3 regions of the Shewanella sp. Choline-02u-19 genome follow, and region 2 is predicted to be linked to each of the others. Evidence: predicted binding sites of a transcription regulator. Region 2 holds the regulator's gene; each other region holds the start of a gene.
What was found. The regulator sigma-54, encoded in region 2, starts transcription at its own class of promoters, with help from an activator protein. The targets are predictions, from matches to a motif close to GTTGGCACGNNNNTNGNNT.
Positions count from the first base shown of each region.

Region 1 (10,297 bases), 1.3 Mb from region 2:
CGACGTTAATGGTCGTGGCAACATCCACCATATTTTGCACAGAGGTGGTCATTATCGATTGATTATCGCGGGCACCATTGCTAATAAAGGCCACAGGTAAAGAGAGTTTTGCTCCCGCTTGTAGTAAACCATGGGCGATATCAGCCGCTCTCTCTTTTCCCATATAGAAAACCATGGTACTTTTTGCCGCTAACAATCCCGCCCACTCTATCGCGGTGTCATCACAAAGATGTCCGGTCACAAAAGTAACCGAGCGCGCAACCTTTCTATGCGTCAACGGGATCCCCGCACCAGCAGCGCAGCCTAACGCGGCAGTCACTCCAGCGACGAAATGGCTTTTAACGCCGTTTTCAGCCAAAAATAGGGCCTCTTCAGCGCCTCTACCAAACACATTAGGATCACCGCCCTTAAGTCTAATAACCACTTTACCTTGTTGGCTTAACTGCAGCAGTTTTAGGTTTATTTGTTCTTGCGTTGCACTGGGTTTTCCAAAACCCTTACCCATGTCATACATGTCGCAATCATCAGCGGCTAATTGCAAAATATCTTTACTCACCAAATTGTCATAGACGATCGCTTGTGCTGCTGTAATCGTTCTGGCCGCCTTAATCGTTAACATATCGATATCACCACAACCCGCCCCTACAATCGTCACTGTATTGGGGTCATCGTTACCCGTGGGGTCCTTGAGCTGCAGTAGCTCTACCAACAATAAGTCACTATTTGTTGGCTTTATTGATCGCGTTAACTTGCCAATATGATTGAGTTTCATTAAGCAACCTCCTGCTTTGATTTCTGTTGTTCTGCAATAACTGAATCGGCAATATCATTCACTTGGTTTAAGCAGCTGCCACACACAGCACTGCATTTGAGTTTTTGCTGCACCGCGTCGACAATCAACGCCGTTGTTGTCGCGCCACAGTCAAAACTCACCAGCATCTGTTGCTCAATTTCATTTTCGGTCACGCCAGTACAGGCGCAGACCACTTTGCGACTACCTGCTCGTAAAACCTGGTGTAAGTATTTAATAAATTTAGTATCAAAAGGATTGTTGATAAAGGATTGAATCGCGTTAACATCAATGTCTAGCACCTGCTCAGATGTGATAAGTACGCTTTTGAGGCTACCTTGGCTGAGGATGCAGTAAATCTGTTTGTCTTGATCGCGCCAGTGCATAATACGGTGGTAAGACAATGGACTGAGGTTCGCCCCACGATGCCGTTCAAGCTCCATCATCTCAGAGGTAAAGCTCGATGTTGCCGCAATATGACGGCAGACCCCACCGCGGAGTTGCTGCTTTACGTCCCAACAAAGTTGCTGCGGATCGATTAGCGTCTGCCCCCACTCGATCCCTTGCTGCGCCACCTGTTGATGTTGCAATTCAACCCATTGATTTTTAAAACCGGGTTGTTTTGAAAAAGGATCGACTTGAGCGGTAATGACCTTATTGACGCCACCACTTTTGCTAAATTGCGATGACCAATGCATTGAAAGAAACGCTGTATCTTGCAATAGTGATTCATCAATCACCGCTCGAGCGATAAGTGGCTCCACTAGGTTATCGGTTTTAATTGCCACCAGCCCACCAGCCTCTAACCCATGCTTATTCAGAGTATGTGCATCGAGCATCAATTCAGGTTGATAATTTGAGGCTGCCAGTTGCTCAATATGCCCCGTTCTCGTCATGGTGTGCCATTGATCGCGACTACGACCACTGTTTAACCGCACTCGATTCTGACTTAAGGAATGATGGTCAATCACGGCTTGGATATCGCTCGCTTGAGACAATCGAGTCTCTACAAAGTGAGCTTTACCACTGTGAGTGGCAAACTGACCTTGGGTAAATAAGCGAATGTTTTTTTGGCCGATCGCATCGACATGTTCAACCGGCCATTGGGTGGGTATTAGTTGCTTATATTGCTCAGTGGATAGATCTGATAAACCCGCGAGGGATAATTGTTTTTCAGGAAAGTTTTGCTGCACTTTTACAGTGAGATTAGCGTACTCATTAAAGATATCGGCACTGTCTTTGAATGCAAACTCATCATTAAACCCAAGCTGTTTTGCGACTTCACACAGCGCCCACCAATCCGCTTTTGACTCTCCTTGAGGCTGAATAAAGCCGCGTTGACGGCTAATAGTTCGTTCACTGTTGGTGACCGTGCCTGACTTTTCTGACCACCCCTGCGCCGGTAGTAACATATCGGCATATTGAGCGGTATCGGTGTCGGCTGTAATATCAGAAACCACCACATAATCACACTGCTGTAATGCCTGTTTTACTAACTGGGTATCAGGCATTGAAACCGCCGGGTTGGTGCCCAAAATCCACACCGCCTTTATTTTACCCTTTGCCATATCGGCAAACATCTCAGTGGCGGTTAATCCTTTGGATTTTGGCAGCGCTGATGTCTGCCAAAAGTCTCCCACTAACTGCCGTTCTGGCTCCGAAAAGCCAAGGTGACAGGCTAGCTGGGTTGCCAGGCCGCCTACTTCACGACCTCCCATTGCATTGGGTTGTCCCGTTAACGATAAGGGGCCACAACCAACTTGACCGATATCACCTCGCGCCAAGTGACAGTTAATAATCGCATTAGCAGTGTTAGTGCCAGAGGTTGACTGATTAACGCCTTGGCTACTGGCTGTAACCACTTTATGATCTTGTTGGTAAAGTGCGTAAAACAATTCAATCTGATCAGCTTCAAGCCCAGTGACCTCAGCAATCTTGGCCAGTGTTTCACCGCTTTGTCGGGCACTATGAAGCGCTTGTTTGAAGCCTTCGGTATGACGATGTATATAATCATCATTCAATTGGCCTTTATCGGCTAGGGAACAGAGTAAACCATTAAATAAGTGCAGATCTGAGCCTGGAGTGAGTTGCAAATGTAGATCTGCTTGCGACGCTGTGGCTGTTAGCCGTGGATCGATTACCACAATTTTAGTACCACGCTTTGCTCTAGCAGCGAGAATTTTTTTAAATAGAACCGGATGGGTCCAAGCGGTATTTGCCCCGACTAATACCACCACATCAGCAAGTTGCAGATCTTCATAACAACCAGGAACCACATCTTCTCCAAAAGCACGTATATGGGCACTTACCGCTGACGACATGCATAATCTGGAGTTAGTATCAACATTTGCGGTACCCATAAACCCTTTGGCAAGCTTATTGGCAACATAATAGTCTTCGGTCAGTAACTGACCTGAAAGGTAGAAAGCGACAGAATCGACTCCGTGCTCAGCGATGGTATCTTTAAAATTTTTCGCTATTTCTACTGTCGCAGCAGACCAGCTAATATTTTGATCGCCGGCCTCTAAACCTGAGCGGTTTCTTCGGCGTGGGTACAGTAATTTATTCGGAATGTTTAAACTATCGATTAATGCAAGTCCCTTACCGCATAAGTCTCCCGAATTAGCCGAATGTTCACTATCACCAGAAACCGTCAATGTAGGGTGGTGTGAAAAGCTGATGCTGTCTGTTTCGATAAGATTATTAACTGTAACCCCGCAGCCAACGCCACAGTATGCACAGGTTGTTTTGCAGCTTGGCATGATTAGCATCTCTTAATATTAGTATTAACTCATGCCTATCACTTCGCAAATCCTATGCCAATACACAACCAACTGTTTTATATACTAAATAAAGAAAACGAATTCATAAGTTATCATCTAATGTGCTACATGAGTGCATATTCACGCACTAAAATCAGGCAAACTATTGATAAAAAACAATGGGATAACCATAAAGAGGTATTAGCAGATTTAAAACGATAGACAAATAACAACAAGAGGACGAATCAACGGAAAAACATCAGGTGACCACATTGAGTCACTATTGACACCTGACATCGATTAAAAACATCAGTCTCAAATTTTTGGCACAAAAAAGCCAGCGCGAAGCTGGCTTTTATTGGTAACGGTTTAGATTACTTAAGTATTGACTCTGCCGTACGGCCATCATCGTGACAGCTGTCACATGTTGGCTTATCACCCACATTCATTTCGTGAGGTGCATGACAATCAGCACACATCAACATGCCATCGTGTGGTTGATGAACAGCGTCCATCTCGTCTAATGTACCGTGACAAGATTGGCATTGCTCAAATTCGTACTCGCCATCTGCAGATGGAGAACCGTCTGCGTGACATGCTTCACATCCGTCCATTTCTGCATGCATTTCAGCCAGTTCTTGGCCTTCAGCGAAAACAGCAGGAGATAATGCTAGCGCTGCGATAGCCGCACCAAAGATTGCACTTAATAGTTTTTTGCTCACAATTGTATCCTCATTTAATGTCCGCATAGTGGAAACGCTATCAGTCAGGTTTGTTTCCATCTTGCGATCAATATTATTAGCACGACTTAGCTTAATTTAGCTAAGGAATGACAAATTCGCAACTAATTTAGTTTGAAGATCATATCATTGTGGTAAATAGCAAAACGTGCGCTCCATCAAATTATACGGCTCACTTGCGCTATGAAAGCCCACAAGCGTTCAATTATCATCTTGATTTTGAGTGGTAAAAACACGATTCGGAAGTTTAACCTCCGAATCGGCTTTATTAGTGAAACATGAATTAGCTTGCTCTTAGAGCCGCAATACGTTTCTCAAGTGGTGGATGGCTCATCAATAATTCAGACATAGATTTCTTACCATTGATACCAAGTGCTGACATCTGAGCTGGCATAGCGCCTGTCTCTGGGCCTTGACGAAGCCTGTCGAGCGCAGCAATCATCTTCGCTTTACCGGCCAATTTAGCACCGCCTTCATCTGCTCTAAACTCACGAATACGAGAGAAGTACGCCACTATCATTGATGCCAAGATACCAAACAGCATATCGAGCACAAAGACAACGCCCATATAGGCGAACATACCAAGGCCTTCACCTTCTTCATCATTGCTAGACACAAAATTGTTGATAATGCCTGCAACCACTCGAGCTGCAAAAATCACAAAGGTATTAACCACGCCTTGAATAAGCGTCAGCGTCACCATGTCACCGTTAGCAACGTGGCTGATTTCATGAGCGAGTACCGCTTCAATCTCATCATGATTCATACCATAAAGTAAGCCACTACTGACTGCGACCAACGAGTTGTTTTTACTCGGGCCCGTTGCAAAAGCATTGAATTCTGGCGATTGATAAATGGCCACTTCAGGCATTTTAATCCCCGCTTGCTCCGCTTGGCGCGTAACCGTCTCAACGAGCCAACGCTCGGTATTATCACGAGGCGTTGTAATGACTTCACAACCCATGGTTTTCTTTGCCATCCATTTAGAGATAGCCAAGCTGATAAATGCACCACCAAAACCAAAAATAGCAGCGAAGACTAACAGTCCACCCATGGTTGAAGTATTAACACCCAAAATAGACATCACGATTGATGCCACTAATAAGATCGCCATATTGGTAGCAATCAGTAAAAATATACGCTTCATTTAAGCTCCTGTAGGATTCATACGTTCCAGATAAACACTCTTAAAGACATAATATGTCCAAAAGTTGAAGTTTCAAGGGGCGCTAAGCAAAAAACAGTTCAACTGCGTTTATCTTAGACGATTCGCTTTATTTATCAGGAGCTGCGAGTCTATGCCGTTTTTATTAATCTAATCTTAAATCGCTACTGAATAGAAGGATAAGAAGATTAATCTTTTTTAACAGAGGGATAGCCCTTAATAAAATGAACAATTTAGCGTCATTTAAAGGGCTAAAATAGCGAGGAGTTGATTGTCTAAGCGAGCAGTGTTACATCAAGGTGCAACGCCGCTTCTGCTGCTGTAGCATTATCTAGATAAGGAATATGGCCAAGAAACGGTGCTGACATCATCTGTTGTAATGCCGCTAGGTTATCTTGTTGATTAGCCATGTCAGCGTCAACTTGATTCGCAACCCAGCCCGCAATTACAAGGCCATCTCGCTCAATCGCTTCTGCAGTCAACAACGCATGATTTAAGCACCCTAGTTTCATGCCAACCACTAATATTACTGGCAGTTGCATCGCTTGCACCACTTCAGACATGAAGTGACCATCGCCTAATGGCAAACGCCAACCACCCGCCCCTTCGACAAGTGCGAAGTCGGCCCCTAAATATTGCGCCATATTGAGTTGGGCTTGGATCTTTTTCGGTGACAACAAGATATTTTGTTCGCTCGCGGCGATATGCGGTGCAATAGCCGGTAAAAAGGCAAACGGATTAACGTCGTCATAAGGAAGCTTGATGCTTGATGCTGCCATCAGCGCTAGTGCATCACTGTTTCTAAGGCCCTGTTCGGTTTGCTCACAACCTGACGCTACAGGTTTAAACCCAACCGTTTCTCCCTTTACTGCTGTTAACAATGCTGAAGACACTAACGTTTTACCGCAGTCAGTGTCAGTCCCGGTTACAAAATAAGTCATGCATACTCCAAGGTTTTTCAGCCTTTATTAACGCGTCTTTCTCGCTTTGATAAAACTGATATTATAAGTCAAAGGAAGCCCCTGCGGGCCGCGGCTTAACTCTGCCTTATTAAGCAATTTTTGCCAATCGCCTCGCCCTCTCAATGTGACGTGACCTTGATTAAGCTGACTTTTAACCTCAACGGTAGATGCACCAACACCTTTAATGGACTGAAGTAACGACTTAAAGTCATTAAAATATACCGTGATAGCACGCGTCTCTATATGCTCAATGGTCCAAACATCTTCATTAAAGCAGTCTTTTATCGTTCGTTCGCTTTTAAATCGGTTAACGTTTAAGCGGAGATCTGACAGTTGGTACAGACTATTTTCGGCTACAATACTGGCATTAAACTCCCCCCCCACGTTAAGGACTCTATTGGCTTCTGCTACCGCAAGCGGCAGATTGCTACACCATTGCAGTGCAACATTGGAATAAACCGTCGCTATTGAAGCATCCAACAAAGGTAAGTTTTGCGCATCACCACACAGCGCCTTGTAATCTGGAAAGTCTTGTTTCAGCGTGCGCAGCATTCCCTGTGCGATGTCGACACAGATAACATCTTCGATATGATTAAAACGCGTAAATGAGGTTCCGGGGCCGCAACCAAGATCGAGTAAGGGTTGAGTAGGCGACATTTTATCGAACAAATACTTAGCTGCAATTCGCTGTAAAACATCATGTGAATGGTATGAAGATGCCGCTGCGGAGAACCGATGAGCGACATCACTTTTTAACTGGTTTACCCCTGTTTTCACGACATTGGATCCTAAATGCTATGAGAGATGGAAATCACACTGATAAACAAGCGCTTTAATCATCTTGTAAAATATCAGCAAGTACGGCGACAAACGCGTTAATCTCTTCTGCGCAATGCTCTGCTGTTATGGTGATTCGGAGTCTGGCACTTCCCTGAGTTACCGTAGGGGGTCTTATTGCGCCAACCCAAAAACCATGCTCTTTCAATCGTTTTGCAATCGCAAGGGTTCTCGCACTGTCACCGATAATAATCGGTTGAATTGCAGTGGTTGAGCCCGTTAAAGTGATATCTTTTGTTTTACATACTTCTATAAAACAATCAATGTTCTGCTGTAGCTGCTCATTGAGTGAGGGACGCTCAATAATTGTTTCTACTGCAGCGCAAACAGCGCACGCCATGGCAGGAGACAACGCCGTCGAATAGATATAATGACGGGCATTGGCAACGAGGTAGTCGATTAACTCACGGCTTCCTAAAATGGCTGCGCCCTGGCCGCCGAGTGCTTTTCCAAAAGTGACTATCTGCGCATCGATATGAATATCGCCTGCAAGTGCGCTGGCGCCAAGCCCCTTGTCGCCGATAATCCCAAAGCCATGTGCATCATCAACAATAAGCCACGCATTATACTGTCTACACAGCGCCGATAATTCAGCCAAAGGCGCAATATCGCCATCCATGCTAAAGACGCTTTCGGTTAATAAAGCGCAGGGAGCATGACGTTCAAAATGGGTGTTTACTGATGCTAAATCATTATGAAGAAAACGCTTTATAACAGCGCCACTCTCTTGTAATCCATCAATCACCGAGGCGTGTACCAGTTTATCGGCCACTACCGTATCGTTGCCGTTAAACAGGCTTTTCATTAAGGCATTATTGGCGCTAAAACCGGAGCAAAATAGTAATGCGGCTTCGTGACCCGTTGCTTGGCAAAGGACTTGCTCCAATTGTTGGTGGGCTTGATTATAACCAGTCACCAACGGAGACGATGTGCCGCCAACACCATAATCCTGCGCGCCTTTATGCAGCGCATCAATGACATTTGCAGACCTCGACAAGCCTAAGTAGTCATTACTGCTAAAATTTATGTATGGTAAATCATCGACTTCAAAGCAATTAGCATGTTCAGTATCAAGGATAACCTCAACTCTCTTTCTCAACAGTCCTTTATTATCGAGTTCACGATTTTTATCGATGACTCTCGATTGCAGTGAAGGCGGTGTTGTATTTCGATCAGCAGCGTCAGACATTAACTCGACTCAATTGAAAAGCGGAACCTAAGTACTCATAGTATAATAAAAACTTATCAATACGTTAGCCAAACGAGGCGCTAAAAATGAATGTTAGCGCCTGATATTGTTTTACTGAAAATTAAAGCGCTGCTGCATCGTAAAATGCTGAGGATTTTTTGTCTTGCTGTGCTGCAGCTTTAGCCAGCATGGCTTTATCTTGCTCTTTCGTTGCAGCCACGCCCTGCTCTGGGTGCAAACCTAAACGCTTAAACAAACTCATATCATCATTTTCTTCAGGATTTGCCGTGGTAAGTAACTTACAGCCATAGAAGATTGAGTTTGCCCCCGCAAAGAAGCACATGGCTTGTAATTCATCAGACATGCTTTCACGGCCAGCCGACAAACGTACACGAGATTTGGGCATGATAATACGCGCCACAGCGATAGTTCGCACAAACACAAGCGGATCTAAATCTTCAATATTCTCAAATGGCGTGCCTTCGACTTTAACCAACATGTTAATCGGTACTGAATCGGGGTGTTGCTCTAGGTTGGCTAACTGCTGCAGTAGCCCTGCTCTATCGGTTGCCTTCTCGCCCATCCCCACAATGCCGCCTGAGCACACTTTCATTCCTGAAGCTCGCACATTTGATAGCGTGTCTAATCGATTTTGGTAAGTGCGGGTAGTGATGACTTCACCATAATATTCAGGTGAAGTGTCTAAGTTATGGTTGTAATAATCTAGGCCTGCATCGGCTAATTCACCGGCTTGGTCGGATGAAAGCATGCCTAGCGTCATGCACGTTTCCATGCCCAAGGCTTTAACCTCTTCAACCATGGTCTTTAGATAGGGCATGTCGCGCTCTTTTGGATTACGCCAAGCAGCCCCCATACAAAAACGTGAAGCGCCAGCCGCTTTTGCGCTACGCGCTTCAGTTAAGACCGTTTCCATTGCGACTAAACGTTCTTTTTCTAAACCAGTGTCATAACGAGCACTTTGCGGACAATACTTACAATCTTCCGGGCAAGCCCCTGTCTTTATAGAGAGTAAACGGCTGATTTGAACCTCATTGGGATCAAACTCTTGGCGATGTACGCTATGCGCCTGAAACAACAAATCATTCATTGGTAACGCAAACAAGGCTTCTATCTCTTCGCGTTGCCAGTTATTTCTCACTTGTACTTCAGACATACTTAATCCTTTTCTACCACACTCATTAAAAAACGTGCTTTGGTATCAATACTAACGCTGTGTTTATAATTACTGAGCTAATAAATGTACAGGAAAAAGTAAGGGTTATAAATTATATCCTTACTAAGCAGTAACATAAGCCACAGGCATCGCGTGATCTAGTTATTATTTATCTTGCCTAGGATACCTACAAGCCTTAACCTGTCAACGCCAACCAGTTTAAAAGGTTTACTAGCGGTTAATTTATGAACACAAAAAAAGACTCAATCACTCAAGCCGTCGAGCAATCGGCCGATCAATCTATTGATTTGGAGTTTGATAAGAACCATCTTTGGCACCCTTATACGTCGATGGAAAATGCCTTGCCGGCTTTTGGTGTGGTAAGCGCTGAAGGGGTCGAACTCACATTGCAAAATGGTGACAAGCTAATTGATGGCACCAGTTCGTGGTGGGCCTGTGTTCATGGTTATAGTCATCCAAAAATAGTGGCCGCGATGCAACAGCAGACACAGCAGCTAAGCCATGTGATGTTTGGTGGTATCACCCATCGCCCTGCGATTGAGCTGGCAAGAATGCTTGTGGATATGACCAGTGAGCATCTTACAAAGGTATTTCTAGCCGATTCAGGTTCTATTGCAGTTGAAGTTTCAATGAAAATGGCGCTGCAATATTGGCAAG
Region 1 is NZ_PJBE01000013.1:1,764,127-1,774,423, forward strand. Features, by position in the region: gene cobA (uroporphyrinogen-III C-methyltransferase) at 1-772, opposite strand, end outside; gene CXF83_RS14410 (nitrate reductase) at 772-3,552, opposite strand; gene cctA (tetraheme c-type cytochrome CctA) at 3,927-4,274, opposite strand; gene htpX (protease HtpX) at 4,576-5,439, opposite strand; gene bioD (dethiobiotin synthase) at 5,733-6,398, opposite strand; gene CXF83_RS14430 (methyltransferase domain-containing protein) at 6,426-7,196, opposite strand; gene CXF83_RS14435 (8-amino-7-oxononanoate synthase) at 7,252-8,445, opposite strand; gene bioB (biotin synthase BioB) at 8,567-9,619, opposite strand; gene bioA (adenosylmethionine--8-amino-7-oxononanoate transaminase) at 9,865-10,297, shown strand, end outside.
Region 1: a site for sigma-54 is predicted at 3,596-3,614, ahead of CXF83_RS14410 (nitrate reductase). Genes of this name have one in related genera too.

Region 2 (10,297 bases):
CCCAAAAGCGCGGTGCAATAATCTGCCGTAGCGGATCAATAGCCATCATTTCCAGGCTCGAGAGCTGCTCAGTGCTTTTCATTAGGCCAAGCTCAGCCGTTAATGCTGAGCCCGCGCGTCCGGCAAATAATAGTGCGGTAATTACAGGACCTAATTCACGCAATAAGCTCAAGGCGACCATGGGTCCTAGGCTCTCTTCAGTGCCAAAGCCAACAAGTATATTATAGCCTTGCAGCGCTAATACCATGCCAATAAAGAGCCCCGATACTAAAATAATCACCATTGATTGCACGCCAACCACATACAATTGCTTGATGAGCAACGGCGTACCTTTTCTAAACCTTGGGCGATGCGCTATCGCACCCCATAGCATCAGTCCCGCTTGACCAAGACCAACCACTAAATCAATAGCACCACGACCCAACTTAGCGATTTGATTAATCAAGCCCACTTAGCAGCTCCTTCTTATAGTCCGGTGCAGGGTAATGAAACGGCACCGGCCCGTCTGGTTCTCCGCCAATAAACTGTGTTAACTGCGGATTGTCAGCCAAGCGCAGTTCTTCGGGGGTGCCATGAGCGATAATTCTTTTATCTGCCAGCACATAGACATAATCAGCAATGCCTAGCACCTCTTGCACATCATGCGACACCACCACTGAAGTCAGGTTAAGTGCATCGGACAGTTCACGAATTAATTTAACCAAAACCCCCATTGAAATAGGGTCTTGTCCTGCAAACGGTTCGTCATAAAGAATGATTTCCGGTTCCAAGGCGATGGCACGAGCCAAGGCAGCTCTGCGCTGCATTCCTCCTGAAAGCTCGGTTGGCATTAACGGCGCCGCGCCGCGCAGTCCAACCGCTTCGAGTTTCATTAACACGATGCGGCGAATAATCGCTTCAGGTAAACCAGAGTGCTCCCTAAGCGCAAACGCAACATTATCGAACACATTCATGTCCGTAAATAGCGCGCCACTTTGGAACAGCATACTCATGCGCTTACGCAATACAAATAATTGGCTGCGGCTGCATTGATGCACATCGATGCCATCAAAAAGTACTTTGCCTTTACTTGGCGTGAGCTGACCACCGATTAATTTCAGTAAGGTGGTTTTGCCTATGCCACTAGGTCCCATTATTGCAGTAACCTTGCCTTTAGGGATCGATAGACTGATGTCTTCATAAATGACATGTGAGCCGCGGCTAAAGGCCATATTCTGGATTTCGACCAATGAGTTATGGTTTTGAGTCATGCATGAGCCCTGCATTCAAATTAAGAAACATCCATTTTTCCGTACTGGAAAGGGAGAAATTGTACGTAATTGAACAATCAGGTACAACCAAATCAACACTATCTCGTCTCAATACTTTCATTTTTGTTAAATTACAGCGAAAATACGCGGCTATATCCTCAAATACCTAGAATCGATGTTATTTAATATATTTTTGTTAGTGGCTGGCTTAAGTGCTTTAGTCTGGAGCGCAGATAAGTTTGTATACGGTGCGGCAGCTTTTGCACGCAACTTAGGCCTTCCACCAATGTTAATAGGCTTAACCATTGTGGCTATGGGCAGCTCTGCACCAGAAATGTTTGTTGCCGCCACCGCGTCAATGGAAGGCATGACAGATACAGCCATTGGTAACGTGCTCGGTTCCAATATAGCTAACATCACACTCATTCTAGGTATTACAGCGTTACTCGGGGCTATTTCCGTCAGTTCACAAACGCTGAAACGTGAAATCCCTTTAATGTTAGCCGCCACCGTCATTGTGGGTTATTTTTTATATGACGGCTTTTTAACCCGAATTGAAGGCGTGTCTCTTTTAGTGCTCTTTTTCGCATTAATGGGCTACCTAATTTGGCATGGTCTGACGAATAATAATCGCGATGCGTTAGCCATTGATGCCGATAATGAGGTTCCCTCAAATGTCCCCACCAAGAAAGCGATTTTTTGGCTTGTCATCGGCATGGTGTTGTTACCTCTTTCAGCCGATTGGATGGTTCAAGGTGCTGTAGGCATTGCTAAGGCTTATCACCTTTCTGACTTAGTCATCGGACTGACGATTATTGCCGTGGGTACCAGTCTTCCTGAGCTTGCAGCCTGTATTGCTGGCGTGTTGAAAAAAGAGGATGATTTAGCCATCGGTAATATTGTGGGTTCAAACTTATTTAATATTTTAGCGGTACTTGCCATACCCGGCATTATCGCGCCAGGTGCCGTCGATGCCGCGGCAAGCACGAGAGATTTCTACATGGTACTTGCAACGAGCAGTGCGCTTGCAATACTGATATTATTGAGCGGACGCGCTAGGCAACTAAAGCCTTGGCATGGCGTTGTTCTACTCATTACATTTGTCGCGTATCAAGCGTTACTTTTCCTATCTTAAATATGAATGCGACCTATAAAGCAGTAAATTAGAGAGAGACCAAGAAATGGTAGATGAACAGCAGCTACGCCAGTGGGGCACCAAGGTCATTGATATCGAGAAAAAAGCACTCGATAACCTTTACCAATATGTAGACTCAAATGAGTTTGCCCAAGCATGCCAATTAATATTGCAGTGCACCGGCAAAGTTATCGTTATGGGAATGGGCAAATCAGGCCATATAGGTAATAAGATCTCAGCCACATTAGCCAGCACTGGAACGCCTGCATTTTTTGTCCATCCAGGTGAAGCGAGTCACGGTGATTTAGGCGTATTAAGCGAAAACGATATCGTCCTTGCTATCTCTAACTCAGGTGAATCGAGTGAGATTCTGACATTAATGCCAGTAATCAAGCGCATGGGGCTGCCGATGATTTCGTTAACAGGCAAGCCGGAATCCAACATGGCAAAGCTAGCCCATCTGCACCTTTGTATTGAAGTGCCCGAAGAAGCCTGCCCGCTGGGATTAGCGCCAACATCGAGCACGACGGCCACTTTGGTGATGGGCGATGCATTAGCGGTTGCTTTACTGCAAGCTCGCGGGTTTACTAAAGATGACTTTGCACTGTCTCATCCCGGTGGAACTTTAGGGCGTAAGCTACTCTTAAAAGTCAGTGACGTAATGCATAAAGACAATGAGCTGCCGCTGGTAAAGCATGATATCTGTATTACCGATGCGCTTTACGAAATATCTAAAAAAGGCTTAGGCATGACTGCCATTGTCGATGAGAAAAGCACTTTAGTCGGTATATTCACCGACGGCGACTTACGCCGAGTGATTGATGCAGAAGTTAACTTACGTACCACCCCCATTGCTGAAGTTATGTCTAAAGGCTGTGTCACCATTACTGATAATGTACTTGCAGCAGAAGCATTAAAAGTGATGGAAGAGAAAAACATTAATGGTTTGATAGTCATCAATTCACAGCAACAACCTGTCGGTGCACTTAACATGCTCGACATGGTGAAAGCAGGAGTTATTTAACATGTCTAAACAGGGATTCTATGGCCCGATTAGCGATGATGTTTGGCAAGCCGCCAGCAAAATCAAACTGCTTATTTGCGATGTAGATGGCGTATTTTCCGATGGCCTAGTCTATATGAGCAACTCCGGCGAAGAGCTTAAAACATTCCACACTCGAGATGGTTACGGTGTTCGCTCTGTTCTTTCTAGCGGCATTAACGTGGCGATTATTACTGGTCGAAAATCAAAAATTGTCGAAGATAGAATGACAGCACTCGGCGTCACTCATATTTATCAAGGCGTTGATAACAAGTTAAGCCCCTACAATGAGTTATTAGCACTTTACAATGTCAATCCAAATGAAGTTGCCTATATAGGTGATGATATGGTCGACTTGCCGGTGATGAAAGAGGTCGGTTTATCGGTTTGCGTCGCTGATGGCCACCCTTACGTGAAGCAACATGCTTTAATGACAACTCATATTAATGGTGGTCATGGCGCCCTTAGAGAGCTCACAGACTTGTTATTACTTAGCCAAGGTAAGTTTGAGTCGGCTCACGGGATGAGCATATGAATCGCGTCACCCTAGCGATTATCGCTTTATTTGGCACCGCACTGATCCTTTATTGGCAAGTGCAGTCTAAAAAAAGCGACCAAACGTTAGACATTGATATAAGCGAACGCCCTAACTACATCATCAATGATATGCGCAGCACTGAATACAATGAAGCGGGTCTCATTAATAGCAAAGTCACCGCCAAGCACATGGAACACTTTGAAGAAGCCAGTATGACTTACTTCACTGACCCGGTTTATTTGATCTATCCCGATGATGGTCAAGCCCAATGGCGTTTAACCGCGGCTAAAGGAACCCATAACAATTTAACCGGTAAGGTCTCATTGGAAAACAATGTTATTATCGATTCTATTAGTCCAGAAGAGCCGATCCAAACATTGTCTACCTCCTATTTAGAGCTTGATCTAGAGACGATGGTTATGACCTCTGATGAAATCATTTACGTCACTGGTAATGAGTTTGTGATTCAGGGAACAGGCCTTTATGCTGATCTTAACGCCCAAAGTGTAAAGTTGATCAGTCAAGTCGAAGGGATCTACGATGTTAAGTAAGCGATTCAAAAAACAAATATACTCACTCATGCTAGCAACCCAATAGCGGAGTAGAAGGAAGTTATGAAATACAATCAATCAATACTTGCAGGTCTGTTGTGTCTGCTTAGCATTAGTAGCTACGCGCAAGTCGATGACTTAAAGCAAGAAGTTAAAATTGCTGCTGCCAGCCAAGAAGCTGATATAAAAAATAATCAGGTGATCTTTTTTGGTCCTGTAGAAGTGACTCAGGGTTCAATTAAAATGAAGGCTGATGAATTACGGGTGTTCTCCAAAGAAGCGAGCTCAGGAAAAATACTCGTGGCTACGGGTAATCCTGCGACATATACCCAAATGATGGAAGATGGCCGCCCGGCGATGGCAAGTGCGAAAGAGATCCGTTATGAGTTGGCAACAAGAACCTTAACCTTGTTAGGTAATGCAACCTTGGAGCAAGAGGGCAGCCAAGTCACGGGTAACCGCATCAAGTACAATATCGGACTACAAAAATTAGTCGCAGAAAGTACAGGTAAAGGTAATGATCGCGTGATCACTATCATTCAGCCTGAAGCTTATCAAGAAGAGACGCCTGAAACCCCAGCCGCACCCATTAAAAAGCAGGAACAGCAATGACCCAAAAAACGCTGACCGTACGCAATTTAGCGAAAAGTTATAAGAGCCGAGCCGTTGTTCAAGATGTGAGTTTAACGGTCAAAACAGGGCAAATTGTTGGGTTATTGGGTCCTAATGGTGCAGGTAAAACCACAACATTTTATATGGTTGTTGGTTTAGTTCAGAGCGACAAGGGTCAGATCTTAATCGATGACGATGATTTAACCTTAGACCCAATGCATCTCCGAGCACGTAAAGGCATTGGCTACTTGCCACAAGAGGCAAGCATCTTTAGAAAGCTCTCAGTGCGTGACAATATCATGGCAGTATTACAGACTCGCAAAGATATCAATAACGAGCAGCGTGAAGAGCAACTTGAACACCTACTCGAAGAGTTTCACATCACCCATATCCGCGATAGCCAAGGCATGGCGTTATCAGGTGGTGAACGCCGCAGAGTTGAAATCGCTCGAGCACTGGCAGCCAACCCAAAGTTTATTCTACTCGATGAACCTTTTGCCGGCGTTGATCCAATATCGGTTATCGATATTAAAAAGATTATTGAACAGTTAAAAAGCCGTGGCTTAGGGGTGTTGATCACAGACCACAATGTGCGTGAAACATTGGACGTTTGTGAACATGCCTATATCGTAAGTCACGGAAATTTGATTGCAGAAGGCACACCTGCCGAGATATTAGATAATCAGCAGGTTCGAGCAGTGTACTTAGGTGAACAATTCAGGCTATAGTTAACCCACAGTATGCGGGTTTAATTGTATAGCATTAGCTAAGTATATGAATACAATCAAAGTGTTGACTCTTTAAGCTCTCTTCGTCAAATCACCGAGCTTCAACGTTTAATTACAGTGTAGGGAATAGCGGTAAGATGAAAGCGTCACTCCAGCTCAAAATGGGTCAGCAGCTAACTATGACTCCACAATTACAGCAGGCTATTCGCCTTTTGCAATTGTCCTCTTTAGAGCTGCAGCAAGAGATCCAGCAAGCATTAGACTCTAATCCACTGCTTGAATTAGATGAAGAGCAATCCGATGGCGAGCCTATCAGCAACGAAGATAGAACCACCAGTGACTCTGACAGCTATTCAGAGTCGGATAGCGACAATGAATACAGCAGTAACACAGATGTTGATCCACAGCAGGATAGCGCTGCGGTAGACACCTCTGATGCATTAACGCAAGATTCAATGCCAGATGAACTCCCAATGGATACTACTTGGGATGAAGTCTATACCGTGTCTTCGAATTCAAGCTCCGGCGGAATGCGCGATGATGATATGCCATTCCAAGGCGAAACCACTGAAGGTTTATACGAACATCTTGAATGGCAGAAAAATCTAACGCCTTTTTCTGATAATGACCTAGCGATTGCCACCGCCATTATTGATGCGGTTGATGAGCGAGGTTACCTTACTCAGAATTGTGAAGATATTCTTGAAGCAATGGGCGATCCAGAGATCGAGATAGACGAAGTGGAAGCCGTACTCAAACGCGTGCAGCATTTCGACCCTATCGGCGTCGCAGCCAGAGATCTCAGTGAATGTCTGCTTATCCAATTAGCTCAATATGCAGAAACAACACCCCATATAGACAATGCTCGCCTGCTCATTAAAGATTACTTAGATTTGATTGCTGGACGTGATTTTAGGCAATTGATGCGTAAGACTAAGCTCAAAGAGGATGACCTGCGTGATGCTATCACGCTTATTCAAACCTTGAACCCAAGACCGGGCCTGGCAGTCACGCGAAGTAAAGACGAATATGTGATCCCCGACGTTTCAGTGACAAAAAAGAAAGGCCGTTGGGTGGTTGAACTCAACCCCGACTACATGCCAAAAATCAACGTCAATCAACACTATGCTTCGATGGCTCGTAGCCAAAAAAATCAAGCAGATGGCCAATTTATTCGTAGTCACTTACAAGAAGCTAAATGGTTTATTAAAAGCATTGAGAGTCGTAATGAGACCCTCCTAAAAGTCTCCAACTGTATTGTGAAGTTCCAACAGGGATTTTTCGAATATGGTGATGAAGCCATGAAACCTATGGTACTCAACGACATTGCTGAAGCCGTAGAGATGCATGAATCCACTATCTCAAGGGTGACCACACAAAAGTATATGCATACCCCTAGAGGTATTTTCGAGTTAAAGTATTTCTTCTCTAGTCATGTCGGAACCGACGACGGTGGAGAGTGCTCATCAACAGCAATTAGAGCGTTTATTAAGAAGTTAGTCGCAGCTGAAAACCAACAGAAACCATTAAGCGATAGCAAAATGGCGCAACTGTTGGCAGAACAGGGGATTAAAGTTGCTCGACGTACCATCGCGAAATACCGCGAAGCAATGATGATCCCGCCCTCAAACCAACGCAAGAGTTTATAACTAAAATTATACACTTGGAGGAATCTTTCTATGCAAATTAACCTTACTGGGCATCACATTGAAATCACTGCGTCACTGCGCAGTTATGTTGAAGAAAAATTTACAAAGCTTGAACGTCATTTCGATCAGATCAATAATGTGCACGTCATATTGAATGTTGAAAAAATGCAACAGATTGCCGAAGCACGAATTCACCTGAAAAAAGGTGAAGTTTTTGCCACTTCGGAACATGCGGACATGTACGCCGCAATCGACTCCCTGATCGACAAATTAGATCGTCAGGTTATTAAACACAAAGAGAAGCTGACCAAACACTAACGATGGAACTATGTACCATCCTGCAGCCGGAATGCACTACCTGTGCCACTCCGGGCAGTAAGAAAAAAGTACTGGAACTCATCAGCGATATTGCCGCTGCCCAGTACCCTACCCTTTCTTCACAAGAGATTTTCGAAAGCCTGTTGGCTCGCGAAAAAATGGGTAGCACAGGTATAGGCAACGGTATAGCAATCCCTCACGGGAGATTGGCTAATATTGACCATCCATTGGGCATATTAATCAAATGTGAAACACCGATATCTTTTGACTCGATAGATAAGCAACCGGTTGATATATTATTTGCCCTGTTAGTGCCCGCAGATCAATGTGAGCAACATCTCGCGACGCTGTCTTCAATGGCAGAAAAGCTTAACGACAAAGCGATCGTGAAGCAGTTGAGAAAAAGTAAGAGTGAATCTGAGTTATACGACTTAATCACTCAATAGTGAGAGGTCTCTGATCTGTCGAGCTTAGTTTTTACGTATTTTTTGATGTTCAAGAAGTATAAGACATGAGCAAAGAGAAACGCTTACACACTCTTGTAGGAATAGCTTAGAAACACTTAAACCAGTGTTCCTAAGCTATTGTTGCCGTGTTATAGGCTATTTGTGGAGAATAATTAAACTGCATTGCCTCCGTATCGTCCCACCTCGCCAAAATAATGTATAAACTGCGGTAAAAACAAACCTAAAAGTGCAACTATCTCGACGGACTCAAGTCCGTAAGTCGCTAGAGATTACCGATATACAAGCAGTAAGATTTAACGACCTAGGCATTTATTACAGCAATATTATTTATTATTACCAACTAGCCTAAGCTATTGCTTTAAGCCAGAAAAAAGTTAATCTATAATCTTGTACACCCCGTATACATTTATAAAACATTAATTCTAACTTTTATTAGGTAGTGAAAAGATGAAACTCGTTCTAGTCTCTGGTCGTTCCGGCTCAGGCAAATCAGTACTGTTAAGAATGCTAGAAGATCTCGGCTATTATTGTGTCGATAATCTACCATTGCCAATGATGGGCACCCTGCTTGAACAACTTTCTGGTAACTCAGAGTTAGTCGCTATTAGTGTTGATATCCGCAACATGCCAGAAAAAGAGAACGAATGGATTAAGCATCTGACCAATTTGCCAGAAGGCGTGGAGTTATTGAGCTTCTTTTTAAACTCTAGCGATGAAGTGCTCCTCAAGCGCTACAACGAAACTCGTCGTCTGCACCCTTTGTCTCATGCAAACATTTCATTAAAAGAAGCAATTCAGCTTGAAGGGCGCCAGTTGGAACCGCTCGCTAAGATCGTTGACCATTATATTGATACTTCTACCCTCAATATTTACGATCTCAATGACCAAGTACGTGAGATCTTATTAGGCAACGTCGATAAAGAGTTGATGATCAAGTTTGAGTCTTTTGGGTTTAAACATGGCATGCCAACTGAAGCTGATTTTATGTTTGACGTTCGATTTCTTCCAAATCCACATTGGGAGCCGGATCTCAGACCCATGACAGGGCTCGATAAACCCGTGCAAGAGTTTTTAAATCTGCACCCTACAGTCAATAAGTTTATCTGGCAGATCGAGAATTTATTGGAGACTTGGTTACCCGATTTAGAACGTAACAACCGCAGCTACCTCACTATCGCTATTGGTTGTACTGGTGGCCAGCATCGCTCTGTTTATGTCACAGAACGACTCGCTGAACACTTCAAAAAAGGCCGACATAAAGTCACTTCTAGCCATAGAGAGTTAAAAAATGCCAACGATTGAACGGCAAGTCACCATCTGCAATAAGCTCGGGCTACATGCCAGAGCGGCAACAAAATTGGTGGTTTTAGCCTCAGAATTTGATGCCCAAATCACTATTATTCAAGGTGAAAAGCAAGCTTCAGCGGTAAGTGTACTAGGCTTACTCATGTTAGAAACTGGAATGGGTAAATCCATACAGCTTCTCGCCAACGGCCCAGATGCAAAACCAGCGTTAGATGCCATATGTCATTTGATCAATACCAAATTCGACGAAGATAATTAGTCCGTCCATTTTCCTAATATTTGTTATTTATCCCCCTTTACTTACGTTATGATAAGCGCCTTTTAAAAGACCCTGCGAGGGACCCATGCCGATTGAAGTCTTAGACAACGAAACAACAGACCAACGCCTCAATCAGCTAAATAAAGCATTAGGTAGCGGGATGTTTGTTCATGTCCGCAATATGTTGCAGGATATGGCAGCCACCGATATCGCCTTTATTCTCGAATCTTCGCCGCCCCGCACCCGCCAAGTTTTATGGCAATTGATTGACCAAGAGCACACAGGTGAAATTCTTGATGAGTTAGGCGAAGAGCTTAAAGACAATCTTATTCGCCAAATGAGTCCAGAGCGCGTCGCTAAAGCGGCTGAAAGCATGGATACCGATGACTTAGCCTACATTCTTAGAAGCTTACCAGACAGCATCTTTAATGAAGTGCTGCAGT
Region 2 is NZ_PJBE01000013.1:3,102,281-3,112,577, forward strand. Features, by position in the region: gene mlaE (lipid asymmetry maintenance ABC transporter permease subunit MlaE) at 1-451, opposite strand, end outside; gene CXF83_RS20230 (ATP-binding cassette domain-containing protein) at 438-1,250, opposite strand; gene CXF83_RS20235 (calcium/sodium antiporter) at 1,426-2,385, shown strand; gene CXF83_RS20240 (KpsF/GutQ family sugar-phosphate isomerase) at 2,432-3,409, shown strand; gene kdsC (3-deoxy-manno-octulosonate-8-phosphatase KdsC) at 3,411-3,962, shown strand; gene lptC (LPS export ABC transporter periplasmic protein LptC) at 3,959-4,516, shown strand; gene lptA (lipopolysaccharide transport periplasmic protein LptA) at 4,580-5,128, shown strand; gene lptB (LPS export ABC transporter ATP-binding protein) at 5,125-5,856, shown strand; gene CXF83_RS20265 (RNA polymerase factor sigma-54) at 5,994-7,505, shown strand; gene hpf (ribosome hibernation promoting factor) at 7,536-7,823, shown strand; gene ptsN (PTS IIA-like nitrogen regulatory protein PtsN) at 7,826-8,269, shown strand; gene rapZ (RNase adapter RapZ) at 8,738-9,592, shown strand; gene CXF83_RS20285 (HPr family phosphocarrier protein) at 9,579-9,854, shown strand; gene mgtE (magnesium transporter) at 9,940-10,297, shown strand, end outside.

Region 3 (10,297 bases), 2.6 Mb from region 2:
GTTCAGCGGTGATTTCAGCCAAACGCTCAGTGATTTGTGGGATTAAGATCGCGGCTTGCTGCTTGAGATCTAAATTGTCAGCATTGCCCTTTAACATGGTGCGCCAATTGGTTTTATCTGCAATCATTTCCGCTAAGGCTATTTCGACTAAACCTGAGATGAAACGGGTCTCAACTTTAAAGATCGGTAGACCTTGAGTTGCGCCTTGATCTATCCATCGTGTTGGCAATTGGGTATGGCGAGTGATGCCCACTTTAATGCCCGAAGTGTTAGACAGGTAGACATAATGCGGTACAAAGCAGTTAGCTTCTCCCCAAGATGGCTCGCGACAAGTTCCCGCCGCAAAGTGACACGTTTCTGGCTTCATGATGCACATATCGCAGCTAGCGAGCTTTTGCATACACACATAACAATGGCCCTGCGAGTAGCTCTTTTTCGTTTTCTTGCCGCAGTTACAACAGAGGATCTTCCCTGTATGGGTCAGCGTAAGTTCAGAGCCAATAAGTGGATTTAAATCGAGTAACTCATCGCCGACGGGCAATTGATATTGCACCAACTGATTCTCATCAAGGTGACTGCGCATTTTTCTGAGTGTTCCAAGCATGACATTTCATTTTTTATAAGTATTTGGCTCTAGTCTAACAGAATGTTAAACCCGTCTTGGAATGGTTTTTTCGATTGCTAAAAGAGATAACACGCAGTAAATCGATAACGATTATGTTATTACTCGATCTGTTTGGTAGCGGTCTTGTTCGAAGCAGTTTGTTTGGCACACTAGAGTAAGCTGGTTTTGCAGCCGCGTATTGTGGTGATTTTGTCTGCCAGATAGCTAAAGACTTGATGTTTGATTGACACCATTATCTAGAACAGGCAGAGCTACAGCGAAGGTTATTCGAAATGCTAAGTAAGGAGTGAATAGCGCGCTGGTTTAAAAGACATCCCGCTAACTTAGTCATGTTAGTGGGATGTCACTGGGACTAAAAGCGGCCGTTTATAGAGGCGCCAATCGCAAAACCATCGGGGGTGTTGTCCCCATCTAAACCAAACTGTTTTGCGGCACTGAAATTAGCGGCAAAGAGTTGTGATATCTGCCACCAATATGAAGTTGAAATAGAGTAGGAGCTGTTACTGTCATCAATACTGTATTGATGATAATCACCATCAGTAGAGATGAACTTATTCTCGGCATCATATTGACCCCATAAATAACCAGCGCCAACAGACCATGACTTTGTAATGTACCAATCAGCCGTTAAGTTCACTATGTTGCTATCTACTTGAGAGTTCCGGTTATAGTTGCTAGTACCTTTGTTATCAATTACTTGGCTAATATAATCAGAGCTGCTGTCGATATAACTCCATTTGGCGAGAAAATCCAAGCCTGAAAATGATGCTAATGGAACAAAACTATGCACTTGAGCAGAGTATTTTTTATTGTCGGATTCTGAACTCGCTGAGTGGGAGTAGATATCATTGTCAAAAGAGCTACTGCCAGATGCTGAGCCAGTTTGATAGGACAGTGAGAATTCAGATGTCGGATTGAAATAGTAGCCGACGCTAAATCCATACTCAGAAATATCATCCTCAATAGGAACAATGAATGCATCATCGTCTAAGTCGACCTCGCTATAATTGGCGGCGACAAACCAAGTTGAATCGAATACATAGCTGCCGTCGATACGATAAGATGCACTATTATCGAGTATGCTAATTTGAGCGTATTGAGCCCCAATATTAGATTCTTGTGCCAGAAAACCATTGAGTGCATAGGGACCGTTTTGAGTATCGACTGGATTGAAATAAAAGCGGTAATCTACGCTCCAGAGTCCGTTATCAAAATCATCCGTATGGCTACCAAAAGTAACATTGGCTTCATGCTGATAAGTATTGCTCGAGTTATCGTTTGCGTTGGCAGACGTAGCGACAAGCGCTAATAGTACTGCAAGAGATAGGGTTTTCTTGTTCATGTGACTTCCTTGTTTGAATTATTATCAAGGAAGCTGGATAAAATAAAGTATTAAGAGGTGTTACCTCTTATATGATTAAAATCCTTTAATGAAATGACAGCTTCCTTGTCATGGATAATATACCTGAATAATAACTCTAGTGTAAACGCCTAATATTCAAACTTATTTATAAGTATTTATTAAAATATAGGCGTAAGAGGAGTTTGTTGCCCCCCCCCCCCATTTTAGATGCAGAGTCCCTAATAATGTGAGCTTAAATCTGTTCTATTCAGCTGCTCAACGGCTTGATCCATTTGGGTTGCTTTCATTGTCAGCAACGTTAACCAGAGAGGCGTCTGTTGGAATGTTCACTACAGGTGTCAAAGAACCACGACTCGATAAGCGATGGTTTTTCTGGTTTCAAATACAGATATAGAGACCGCTATTGCTTGTTAAGGCGAGTGTCGAATCAATAAGCTGCAAAAGGTTCTTTTGAATAAGGTAATAAGGCGTTTAGGAATGGTTAGGCTGTAAAGTTTACAGTTTTTGGTTAATAGCAGGAATTAACGACGTAAAACTGAGGTTACTCGACTAATGCCAACACTAATACTGAGAGAGAGGATAAAAAAAGTGCTAAAGCGTGCTGTTGTTATGACGGCACAGGGTGTTGTTGAAACTGGAACTTGTTGAATTGCATATACAGAATCTTATATATATGGTCTCCCCACAGGGACTCGAACCCCGATCGATCGCTTAGGAGGCGACTGCTCTATCCTGTTGAGCTATAGGGAGACGTCAGTGATTATACTGGTTTTACTCCAGATGAACAGAGTACATATAAAGTCTTTGAATTCATTTGCTTGTTTATTGTTCGGTTAGAGTTTTATGGCCAGATCATTGATCTGAATATTTAATGATGCGCTGAGGCCTTTAAGCACTGCCGTGGCACTTTCTTCGGTGACTTGGTCGATAGTGATAGTTGCTTTGCTCTTTCCAGCGACTGCACGCATGTTATCCAGTCTGTCGGGCATATTCTGTTGTAGTACCAATTGCAGTGTATCGCCGACACGAATACCGTTGCGTCGACCTATGTTGAGAATGATCCTATTAGCCTGCTTAGCAATCACTTGGCCTAACAAGGGGCGACAGTTAAGGGCTTGGTCAATATCTTGGCTAGCGTCGAGCAATACAGTGCTAATCATGGCGCCATATTCAGAACGCCAGAATTGGTCACTATTGGAGTTTACGGTTTGCTGCAGTGAAAATTCCCATTCAGCAGATTTCGAGTATTGTTTACTCCAGACCTTTTCCCCGCTAATCGCATGAAACAGCGATAACTTAAACTGAAACACTCGCATGGGGTCGTTTTCCCACAAGCCAAAAGTGCGGGTTGATGGCTCGGGTGATATATCGATGATTTCTGGCAGCAGTATGTATTGGCTGTCGGTGATTTCACCTAACCAGCTTGGCAGCCTATAACCGCGAACATCCACTAACGTCTGGTCGACATCTAAGCGCTCGTTTGCATGCAGGTGGGTAAAGCTGCTGCTTGAGTTTGCTTCAATCACTTGAGCGAGTTGTTCGGACAGGTTTTGCTCGAATAGGCCTAGGTTACCGTATCTGAGTTGTGAACGGTCTTTTATTGAGGCTTGCGGTACCAGAATAGAGGCTTTTAGCTCACTGGCTTGGCAGGCCTGCTCAAACGGTTCAATCATGTCGATGCGAATATTCACTGTTATGTAGCCGTCTTCTACCAGCTCGCTGACCATCTCAACCTGTTGGCTTTGTGCATTGCGGCTTAGGGTGAAGCTGTCATTCACGAGTTGACCATTACTGACGGTCTGTTCACTTGAAAAGTGTGCGCCTGTTTTCAAGGTGGCATAGCTTATTGCTTGCTCTATGGCATCTTCTCGGGCTTTAGCAAGGTTATTGTCTACAATCTTGGCTTGGCCTGTTGCTTGGGTCCACTTTGCTTGCACGGGCGCAGTGAGAACCAAAGAGCAAGCGAGAATAACCTTGATGATGCATGAGCCAAGTTTCATATTATTTTTCCAAGTCTTTACGCCAACATTAAGGCGCAATTATAAAGGTGACTGTTTGCCAAAAAGAGGAGGCAATGGTTTGCCGACAAAATGACAGTCTGAATCGATAAGCTTCTAATAAGCAATATCTATGCCCTTTATTGCTGATGGTGCTAGATTCATGGGCATTAGACTAAATATAATGCGATTGCATTAAACACGTTGTCAATTGGGAAAGGCACAGGCTTTTCAGTTCAAGGTGCATCAACGAGATAATAGCGAGTCTGGTTTTAGTCAGTGTCACTAGAAGTGCAATGCTTGAGTGATTAGAAATGAATGAAGCGATAGCGATGAGTATTAGTCATAAAGTTATTGATGCGAGCGCCGATAACAGCATTAGATAAACATATTCGTTTCGATTGGCCGCCGTTTGAGCAAAGCACGCTGCTACTGACTTAAAGCAAAGCGCTTGGGGTTGAATAGGCCAATCTCTGTGTCTGTATAACAGGAATGAAAAGATGTATAAGACATTAATTTTACTACCGTTACTGCTGTTATTTGGCTGTGAAAATCTGCAACCTGTAGCATCTGATCAGCAGACGCTCGTGAGCGGCAATGGTTTGCCGCATTTGGCATCGATTAACTATCTGTCACAGCAGATGGTGAACGAGTTAGTTAGGCAAAATGACAGTTTAAAGCCTACAGAGCCGTTATTAGTGGCAACGCCAGTGATGTTGTCAGATTTAGCGACCACCAATGAATTGGGTTTACAGTATCAGCAAGGGCTCATTGCGGCATTGCATGATCATCAATTTAATTTGGTCGACATGAATGTGGCTGAAACATTACGAGTGACGCCCGCCGGTGACTTTATCCTGAGCCGAGATTGGCAGCAGTTACCCAGCGATATCGACGTTAGGCATGTTGTGGTTACCACCATGAGCCCAGACAAAGAGGGTGTGGCTATTTATAGCCGCATTGTTGATGTGAGCAATAACCGTGTGGTGTCTGTGGCACAGAGCTTTGTACCCATTGCGGCAATGCCGGGCATGTTAACTCACTCGCAAAAAGTGGTGTCTGAAAACGGTTTGTTGTATCGCTCTGAAAATTCAGGGCAACGTACGGTAACGATTGAAGGAGGCCAGTAGATGAAAGCAATTATGGTATGTGCGGCGTTATTGCTGGTTGTGTTAGGTGGCTGCTCAGCGCAGGATCGTTATGTGCAGTACGAGACCGAAGCGCCTGAGTCTTTTCCGACGTTAACAGCTATTGGTTATGCCACGCTGGCGAATCAACCCTCAAGCGACCCCGCTCAACGGGTGTTGATGGCGATGCAAGCTTCAAAAATTGCGGCGTATCGCGAGTTGGCCGAGCAGGTCTACGGACAACACCTGGCAGCGTCAAGCCAAGTCAGTGATTGGATGTTGTCGAGCGATAACATTAAAGCTTCAGTTTCTGGTGTGATCCGTGGTGCCAGAGTGGTCAATAGTTATCCTGCAGGCGAGCATTATGTCACTGAGTTGGAATTGGACTTTGAACAAGTTTGGGCTTTGTACCAGCAGCAAAACCGCTCGCAGAAGGTAAAAGAGATCACTTATTTTTAAGAGCCGGTTTAAAGTCGGTTCGGGCTGAGACGGTGATAATCGGTTAAGAGCCGACTTAAAGCCGATTCGAGCGGGGACGGTTCGAGCAGGGAAGATCAAAAGAGTGTTAGAAGTAGTTTGAGGGTTTTAGTCACTTAATATTATTAAGGCTATAAAGCTAACGATCTAGGTTTCTACCGTCTTGGCATCTGCCGTCTTAGCTTTTATCGAATTTTACCGGCTTCTAAGCACTTAAATTATTACCTAAGCTAGAAATACTGGATGTGCGGCCTTTTTCATCGTAGGTGAGGCTGGCTGAATTACGACTGACTTGCAGCGCCTGAGAGAAGCGATTTAAGCTGGCTAAGCTCAATTCAATTAAAGACTCGTTTTCAGCGTTGAGCTGTTGGCACTCGGCTAGCAGGGCTTTTGTTTCACTAACTTGCTGAGATAATGTGGCGTCGGTCTTTAATGTACTTTTATCTGGCTGAGTCGCTATCATCTCATCGTTATGCTTTAGGCTGTCAAGTAAGGTCGCTTTAGTACTGGCAAGTGACAACAATGTGTCAGCATCTTGAGACTGTAGCGCTTTTGTTTCTTGGCTAATAACGGCTTTAAGCTCAGTCAACACGGTATGTTGTGAGCTCAATAGATGAGATAAATTAGTCATAATGGCCTTATCTTTTATGCCTTAATCCGCGGTTTGCGGAGACATTAGTTTAAATCGCTAAGTTCATTCTCGAAGTTTGCGATATTAGTTGCAAGTTTTTCTGGATCGATTTTGTAACGACCTTCAGCGATTGCAGCCTTAATTTCATCAACCTTCTTTTGGTCAATATCGGGCATGTCGGCAATCTTAGTTTGCACATTTTGGATCTGTTGTGCCTGCGGTGTAATTGACACCGAGTCAGTTTTTTGTGCCACCGCAGTTTGCACTGGCGCTGCTGTCGCGCTTTGTGATGCAGAGCCTTTGCCGGCATTACTGGTGTTGATGCGCGCTGTAGCAGCGCTATTTACGTGTTTAATATCCATAGCCATTTTGGTATCCAACATTGAATAAAGAGACTTTCTTACACATGCTATCGGCGCGATAACCGTTAACTTTAATGTTATTTTACATTCTTACTTCAACTTGGCCAACCGCAATGACTTTTGCGTTTAAGGTTTTATGTGAATGGCTGTTCTTAATTCGAATCTTGTCGCCTAAATTGCCATCATGTAATGCTTCGCCGACGGTTTTTATTTCGAAGTTTTGAGACCGTGCAATGATAGAGACAGTGTCGCCCTTACAAACAACGCACAGATGGTTATTAAAAATAGGTTGCTGTGGTGCGACTCGACGTTTAAGCCGCGCGCCGACCACTTGGCTTAATTGGTCAAACTGTTGACCTCGCAGCGTGCTTTGCTCGACATAGTCAATGGCTACATCGCTTTGTGAGATTAAATCGCCAGGGCCTAAGGTGGCTTTAGCCACCACTACCGGGTAGAGAATATCGACCCTTACCGATAAAAATATTTGCCATGGGTAACTCAAGTCTGGGCTGTCGCAGCTTATTTTGACCGTATTGTTACGCCTTATTGCTCGATCGCTGGCTATTTCTGCTTTTATCGGCAGAAAGCAATTAGGCAAGCTGACGCGGGTATCTAATTTTTGCGGCGTGATATTGACCTTCGCTTTTTCTGGCGCTTCAATTTTTTCTTCAACTGCCGCTATAGCTAATCGAGAAATGGTCGATAAAGAGGGAACACTAGCAACCTGATTGGCATCTGCAATAGTGATTACAGGGAAATAAAGTACGGTAGAAAGTAACCAAAAATTTATTTTCATAATGAATACATTAGCTTGATTCGCTAGAATGCACCTAAGTCGTGTTAATTGTAGAATGTCGGTAGCGAACTCATTAAATCGTTGGGCGTCATAAAGTTGACTGATGTCGCAACGTTTGAATCAGATAGTGCTAACTAAGCAAGTAGTATGCCTAAATGTAGGGATGAGTTTATATTGATCAGTATTGACAATATGGATGCGAAAGAACAACGAAATAAGCGTTAACTACACCTAAATTTAATCTTTTAGATTTAACCGATAAAAAGTAAGTACAAGGCAAATTTTATGTCGAACATTCTTGATTCAGTAAATAAGCGAACGCAATTGGTTGGGCAAAACCGACTTGAGTTATTGTTATTTAAACTTAATGGACGTCAACGATTCGGCATTAACGTATTTAAGGTAAAAGAGGTGCTGCAATGCCCTCCGTTAACAAGCTTACCTAGACTTAACTCTAGTGTGCGTGGCATTGCCCATGTACGCGGCATGACCATTTCAGTGATTGATTTGAGTGCTGCAACAGGCGGCCGCCCAATTGAGAACATTGAGAACAGCTTTATTATCATTTCTGAGTACAACCGCAGTGTGCAGGGGTTCTTGGTCAGTTCGGTTGAACGTATTATCAATATGAACTGGGAAGCGATCATGCCGCCACCACAAGGCGCCGGACGTGGCTCATATTTGACGGCCGTGACAGAGATTGATAATGAGTTAGTGGAGATTTTGGATGTTGAGAAAATCTTAGATGAGATTTCACCCGTCAATACCAACATCAGTAAAGAGTTAGACGAGAAGCTGACAATCGATAGAAATAAGCATTATCACATTATGGTGATAGATGACTCATCGGTGGCCCGTAAACAGATTATTCGTGCGTTAGCCTCGCTTGATCTGCAAATCGATACTGCCAAAGATGGTAAAGAAGCATTAGAAAAGTTACGTGCAATAGCGGCGGAACTCGACGACGTGTCGACTGAAATTCCGTTGATTATTTCAGATATTGAAATGCCTGAAATGGATGGTTATACCCTCACCGCTGAAATACGTGATGATCCTAAGCTTAGAAACATCAAAGTGGTGTTACATACTTCGCTTAGTGGCGTGTTTAATCAGGCGATGGTGCAAAAAGTGGGCGCTAATGACTTTATTGCTAAGTTTAACCCTGATGAGTTAGCCGCCGCGGTAAACAAACATTTAAGTTTATAACGCGTAGGGCTAAGTTCACAGCAAAGCCAGCGGAAACCAAGTCTTGCTTGTGTTTCCGAGATGGCTAATGTATAACCCAGCGATTGTTGTAAAGTTGCGCCTTTTATGCGACTTGTTTTATTGATATTTAGGATACAGAGTGCCGAATAAATCACTTGCTGAAAACGAGTACCATCAGTTTAGACTGTTTTTAGAGCAGCACAGCGGTATTGTGCTCGGTGACAGCAAGCAATATCTTGTGCGCAGTCGATTGGCGCCGCTAATGGGCAAGTATAATCTTCCCTCTTTATCGGATGTTGTAAAGCATTCAATGAAACCCACAGAGCGTCAACTTCGCACTGAAGTTATCGATGCCATGACAACCAACGAAACTCTTTGGTTTCGCGACCGCTATCCTTTCGAGTTGCTGTTTAATTCCATTTTGCCCAATTACAGCCGACTCGGTCGACCGGTAAAAATATGGTCAGCTGCCTGTTCGTCGGGGCAAGAGCCGTATTCTTTAAGCATGACGATTCTGGAATATCAGCAGCGTAAACCTGGAACACTGCCCGGTGGAGCGAGTATATTGGCGACGGATCTCTCGCCGACGATGCTTGAGCGCTGTAAAAAAGCGGAGTATGACAATTTAGCGTTAGCCCGTGGTTTATCAGATGAACGAAAACGTCATTTTTTTGATGCATTGCCATCGGGTAATATGGTGATTAAGAACAATGTGAAGCAATTGGTTAATTTTCGAGCTCACAACTTGCTCGAAAATTATACCTTGCTCGGCAAGTTCGACATTATCTTTTGCCGCAATGTATTGATCTACTTCTCTCCAGAGGCAAAGCGGAAAATATTGCGGCAATTTGCTGCCGCACTGAACCCTAAAGGTATTCTTTTCTTGGGTGCGTCAGAGTCTATTGCCGGTTTGTCTGATGAGTTTGATATGGTGCGCTGTAATCCTGGCATCTATTACCAAAAACGAACTTAAGCTTATTGTTGTGGGTGTTGAAGTGCAATCAACGCATTTTTGACACCCTGTTTATCCGCATCATCCCGCCGCTATAGCGCTACCCTCTAAGTAAATCGTCTATTTTCATTCTTTTAGACTAATTTGGCACACCAATTGCTTTATTCTAGCTATCGAGCTGAGGAGGCAATTTTATGGCGATTAATTTTGATAGTGCATTAGGCGTTCATCAGTACACTTTGGGCGTACGCTCTCAACGTGCAGAGGTCCTATCTTCAAATATTGCCAATGCCGACACACCAAACTATAAAGCCCGCGATGTTGATTTTGCTAAAGCAATGAATTCAGCGCAGTCACGTCAATCGGGCTTGTCCATGACCAAGAGCGATAGCAAGCACTTCGATTTAGCCGCGTTAACGCAGCAAAATGTCGCTTATCGGGTACCGAATCAGCCAGACACCGGTGACGGTAATACAGTAGACATTCAAGAGGAGCAATCAGCCTTCATGAAAAATGCCCTTGAGTATCAAATGTCACTCGGTTTTCTCGACAGCAAGTTTTCAGGCATGAAAAAAGCGATTAGAGGCGAATAATTATGAGTTTATTTAATATTTTTAACGTCGCAGGTTCAGGTATGTCGGCGCAATCGGTCAGACTCAATACCACGGCCAGTAATATTGCCAACGCAGACTCTGTATCTAGCAGTGTGGGTAAGACCTATCGTGCTCGCCATCCTATTTTTGAAGCTGAAATGAACCAAG
Region 3 is NZ_PJBE01000013.1:501,512-511,808, forward strand. Features, by position in the region: gene CXF83_RS08855 (DUF2797 domain-containing protein) at 1-604, opposite strand, end outside; gene CXF83_RS08860 (putative porin) at 978-1,967, opposite strand; tRNA gene CXF83_RS08865 (tRNA-Arg) at 2,663-2,738, opposite strand; gene CXF83_RS08870 (flagellar assembly protein FlgT) at 2,822-3,988, opposite strand; gene CXF83_RS08875 (FlgO family outer membrane protein) at 4,486-5,115, shown strand; gene CXF83_RS08880 (LPP20 family lipoprotein) at 5,116-5,571, shown strand; gene CXF83_RS08885 (flagella synthesis protein FlgN) at 5,795-6,220, opposite strand; gene flgM (flagellar biosynthesis anti-sigma factor FlgM) at 6,265-6,588, opposite strand; gene flgA (flagellar basal body P-ring formation chaperone FlgA) at 6,665-7,378, opposite strand; gene CXF83_RS08900 (chemotaxis protein CheV) at 7,664-8,584, shown strand; gene CXF83_RS08905 (CheR family methyltransferase) at 8,724-9,557, shown strand; gene flgB (flagellar basal body rod protein FlgB) at 9,731-10,129, shown strand; gene flgC (flagellar basal body rod protein FlgC) at 10,132-10,297, shown strand, end outside.
Region 3: a site for sigma-54 is predicted at 7,515-7,533, ahead of flgA (flagellar basal body P-ring formation chaperone FlgA). Genes of this name have one in related genera too.